2 regions of the Pelosinus baikalensis genome follow, and region 2 is predicted to be linked to the other one. Evidence: riboswitches for the same ligand, from Rfam matches in the RefSeq annotation. Region 2 holds a riboswitch; the other holds the start of a gene.
The links. Region 2 has a riboswitch for S-adenosylmethionine ahead of LMF89_RS07300 (methionine ABC transporter ATP-binding protein). Riboswitches for the same ligand answer to the same signal wherever they lie in the genome.
Positions count from the first base shown of each region.

Region 1: it holds a riboswitch for S-adenosylmethionine, as region 2 does, so the genes downstream of both, LMF89_RS20850 (pyridoxal phosphate-dependent aminotransferase) here and LMF89_RS07300 (methionine ABC transporter ATP-binding protein) in region 2, are expected to answer to the same signal.

Region 1 covers NZ_JAJHJB010000041.1:12,899-15,106, forward strand. The annotation lists gene LMF89_RS20850 (pyridoxal phosphate-dependent aminotransferase) at 1-867, opposite strand, end outside; SAM riboswitch class I at 942-1,046, opposite strand; gene LMF89_RS20855 (MFS transporter) at 1,220-2,208, shown strand, end outside.
Region 2 covers NZ_JAJHJB010000007.1:89,773-91,980, forward strand. The annotation lists gene LMF89_RS07300 (methionine ABC transporter ATP-binding protein) at 1-884, opposite strand, end outside; SAM riboswitch class I at 965-1,067, opposite strand; gene LMF89_RS07295 (YerC/YecD family TrpR-related protein) at 1,215-1,523, shown strand; gene hisZ (ATP phosphoribosyltransferase regulatory subunit) at 1,573-2,208, shown strand, end outside.

The DNA of each region.
Region 1 (2,208 bases), on a different contig from region 2:
GTTTAAGGCCTGGGCGGCGGCTACTTGCAGGGGAGCGGCTGCTCCTACCGTCAAGAAGTCATGCATTTTACGTATGGATCGGCTGATTTCGCCGGAAGCAATCACATAACCAATGCGCCAGCCTGTTACGCTATAGGTTTTCGAAATGCTATTGATGGTTATGGTTCGTTCTGCCATGCCGGGCAAGGTAGCCAGAGGAATGTGTTTTATTTCATCATAGATGATGTGTTCATAGATTTCGTCTGTAATTGCCAAGACATCATATTGAATACATAGTTTGGCAATGAGATCCAGCTCTTCACGGTTAAAAACCTTACCAGTAGGGTTATTTGGAGTATTAATAATAATGGCTCTGGTGCGGTTTGAAAATGCCGCTGTTAATTCTTCCTTATTAAAGCTAAATTCTGGTGGATGCAGTTGGACGTATTTGGGACTAGCGCCACATAATACGGCATCAGGACCATAGTTTTCGTAAAAAGGCTGAAATATAATGACTTCATCCCCAGGGTTAATAGTGGCTAAGAGGGTTGCTACCATGCCTTCTGTTGAACCGCAGCATACGGTGATTTGAGTTTCCGGGTCAATATCAATGTTATAGTCTCTTTTGTTTTTCAAAGTAATAGCATCTCTGAGTGACTTAGTCCCCCAGGTAATTGCATATTGATTGTGATCTTCTAAAATTGCTTTAACAGCGGCCTCTTTTATTTGATCCGATGCCGGAAAATCAGGAAAGCCTTGTGCAAGATTAATGGCTTTATGAGCGGCAGCAATACGAGACATTTCTCTAATAACTGATTCTGTAAAACGACCAGCTTTTTCTGAGGCATATTTACGCAGAGTTTGAGCTTGTTGTGAATTTTGATTCATAGTATTGACTCCTTTGCATTTACAATAAAAAAATCTTCTTCATAAGATGAAGAAGATTCTATTTTCAAAAATGATCTTCATCTCCCAGGAAATTCCTGTTGGAATTGGCACCGTTCGCATTGCGCGGTGGTTGCCGTAGCTTCATCGGGCCAATACCCTCGGCTAACTCTTGATGAATGTATGTAGTTGATGAAAGTAATAGTAGCATGAGTTTCTACTTGGTGTCAAGGAGAATTGAGAAAATAGTATCACTCGTCAATTGACATGTAAACTTAACGAAAGTATAATGTGTTAATATGAATGGAAGTCCATTGTAAAAACACTTATATTCATAATTGAGGAGGATTATCGTATGGGGCAGACAAAAACAAGTTTTCGATGGAAATTAGCAGGACTTATGTTTTTTATTAGTTTTATTTCTTACATGGATCGAGTCAATTTATCAGTAGCCACTCCCACTATTATGCAAGAATTAGGCTTTACCAAAATGGATATGGGATTTATACAGACGGCTTTTTTTGTTGGTTATGCTTTGATGCAAATACCAGGTGGAATCATGTCTGAATTTTGGGGGCATCGCAGGGTGCTGGCGATAGCAGCTACTTGGTGGTCCGCCTTTACAGTATTAACAGGGGCATGTAGTAACTTTACCTCATTTATTCTGGCGAGAAGTCTGTTTGGCATAGGCGAAGGTCCTATGGCACCTGCTTTTGGAAGATTTATTTACCGTTGGTTTAATAATAATGAAAAGGGACGTGCTTCTTCGTTTATGTTAAGCGGTGTATTTTTTGGACCGGTTGTTGGTCCAACGCTTACGATCCTATTAATGATGAATTTTGGCTGGCGTTCCGTATTTATTATTTTTGGTGGAGTGGGTTTACTATTGGCAGCACTTTGGTATTATTTAGCTAAGGATACTCCCCATGAGAGTAAGTTTACCAATGCTGCAGAGGCAGATTACATAGAAGAAGGTCTGATGGTAGATAGTGATAAAAAAGAACTGGCACCTTGGCGTGCTTTTTTGGGATCTTCCCAGTTTTGGGCCATTGGGATTCAATATTTTATAACTGATTATATTATGTATGTATTTTTAGCTTGGTTGCCATTATACTTAATAGAGGCTCAGAATTTTTCTTTGCAGAAAATGGGGATTGCTGCTTCTTTTCCTTGGGCGGCATTATGTATAGTAACGGCTACATGCGGCTATATCAGTGATAAATTAGTCGCTTCCGGTGTGTCAAGGCATAAATCCCGCACTTTATTTGGTATTCTAGGATTAATTATCTGTTGCATAACTCTTTACCTGGGAGCAGTGGCAACTGTGCCTTGGCTGAATGTATT
Region 2 (2,208 bases):
GCATCAATAGTAAAGCGGCGAATCATGCTGGAAATAACCGGCTCTTCTGTAGAATGTCCAATAAAAGACAAGCGCAATATTAAATTACTATCAGCAGATGGTTCCGATGCCAGAGTAATCTCTTTGAAAAAGTCAGGCAGGTTATGATTAATAATAGAGCTAATAAATTCCTTTGTGGTATTGGATTGCGGTTGGGTAAAAATATCAATTACCTTACCTTGCTCAATGATCTTACCACCCTCAATTACAGCGACTTGGTTACAAATTTCTTTAATAACCTGCATTTCGTGGGTAATGAGGACGATGGTAAGTTGGAACTTACGATTGATATCCTTTAAGAGCTCTAAAATCGATTTTGTGGTTTGAGGGTCGAGAGCTGAAGTCGCTTCATCGCATAATAATACTTTAGGATGGTTAGCCAAAGCTCTTGCAATGCCTACTCGTTGTTTTTGTCCGCCACTTAATTGTGCTGGATATTGATCTTTTTTATCACTTAACCCTACCAATTCTAATAGATGCAATACCTCTTTATTAATATCTTCTTTACTGCGTTTCGCCAATTCCAAGGGGAAGGCTATGTTTTGGTATACAGTACGTGAAGATAATAGATTGAAATGTTGAAAGATCATGCCAATCTTTTTACGCTGTTCTCGGAGTTCTTGCTCGTTTAATGAAGTTAATTCTTGACCATCTACTGTAACAATACCTTTAGTAGGGCTTTCTAGCATATTGATGCAGCGGACTAATGTGCTTTTCCCCGCACCGCTGGTTCCAATAATGCCGAAAATTTCTCCTTGTTTCACTGATAAGTTAACGCCTCGTAAGGCATGAATTGTACCGTTGTCGCTTTGATAGACCTTTTCTATATCTTGTAGTTTAATCAATGGAATAGCTCCCTTCCTATTATTTCTGAAATAACAAAAAAACCGCTCCATAAATGAAGCGTGTTATCAAACTGAATTGCGCTTCATCTATCAGGAATCAATCCTGTGGATTTGGCACCGTTTCACAAGTGAATGGTTGCCGCAGCTTCATTGGGCCATTCCCTCAACTGCTCTTGATGAAAGATATTAACTTACTAATAAACATATTAGCAGTTCTATAAAATAGTGTCAAGAAAAAAATGACTTTGCAAATGGGAAATCATAATGTTATAATTTCACTAAGTAAAGCTTAAAAGTAATAAAGGATTTAATAGAATGGGGGAAAGAAAAATGCCTACAAATCCCAAATTGAAAGATGACTTAACGGATCAGTTATTTCGTTCTATTTTATTTTTAGAAAATCAAGAAGAATGTTATCAATTTTTTGAAGATATTTGTACCGTAAGTGAATTAAAATCTCTCGCCCAACGCATGGAAGTAGCTCGTATGTTAAGAGCTGGCCATACGTATGATGACATTGTAGACAAAACAGGAGCTAGTACTGCAACAATTAGTCGGGTAAAGCGTTGTTTACACTATGGTGCTGATGGGTATAAGTTTATGTTAGAAAGACTCGAAGGTCAAAAAGATCATAAGTAAACAGCATGCAAAGTATTATCTAAGAGAACATTAAATTACTGGGATAGGGGTGTTTCTATTTATGAAGCAACATGAATTTGTTCCTCAGGTTCCATATGGAACAAGAGATTTCTTACCGAGAGAGGCTAGTCAGAAACGTGCTGTGGAAGGGGCTTTGGCTCAGTTATTTGCAAATTGGGGATATGATGAAGTTGTTACTCCCACAATTGAATATTTGGAAACGATGACTGTTGGAGTAGGAAACGACTTAGATCAGCATATGTTTAAATTCTTTGATAAAAATAATCGTATATTGGCACTTCGCCCAGATATGACAACTCCTATGGCCCGTGTGGCGGCTACCCGATTTAAAGGTAGTCCAAGCCCAATGAAACTGTTTTATATAACGAATGTCTTTCGCTATGAACAAGCTCAAGCAGGCAGGCAATGTGAATTTTATCAGGCCGGAGTGGAAATTATGGGTGCATCAGAGCCGGCAGCTGATGCCGAGGTCATTGCATTAGCAGTGGAATCGATGTTGAAATCTGGTTTGCAGAAATTTCAAATTGGTTTAGGGCAAGTTGATTTTATTAATGGAATTATGGAGCAGAGTGAACTTTCTCTCGTGCAAAGGCAGCAGATTAAACATGCAATGGTAACGCGTGATTTAGTGGGATTAGGTGAAATACTTGTTAAGAGTGGTCTT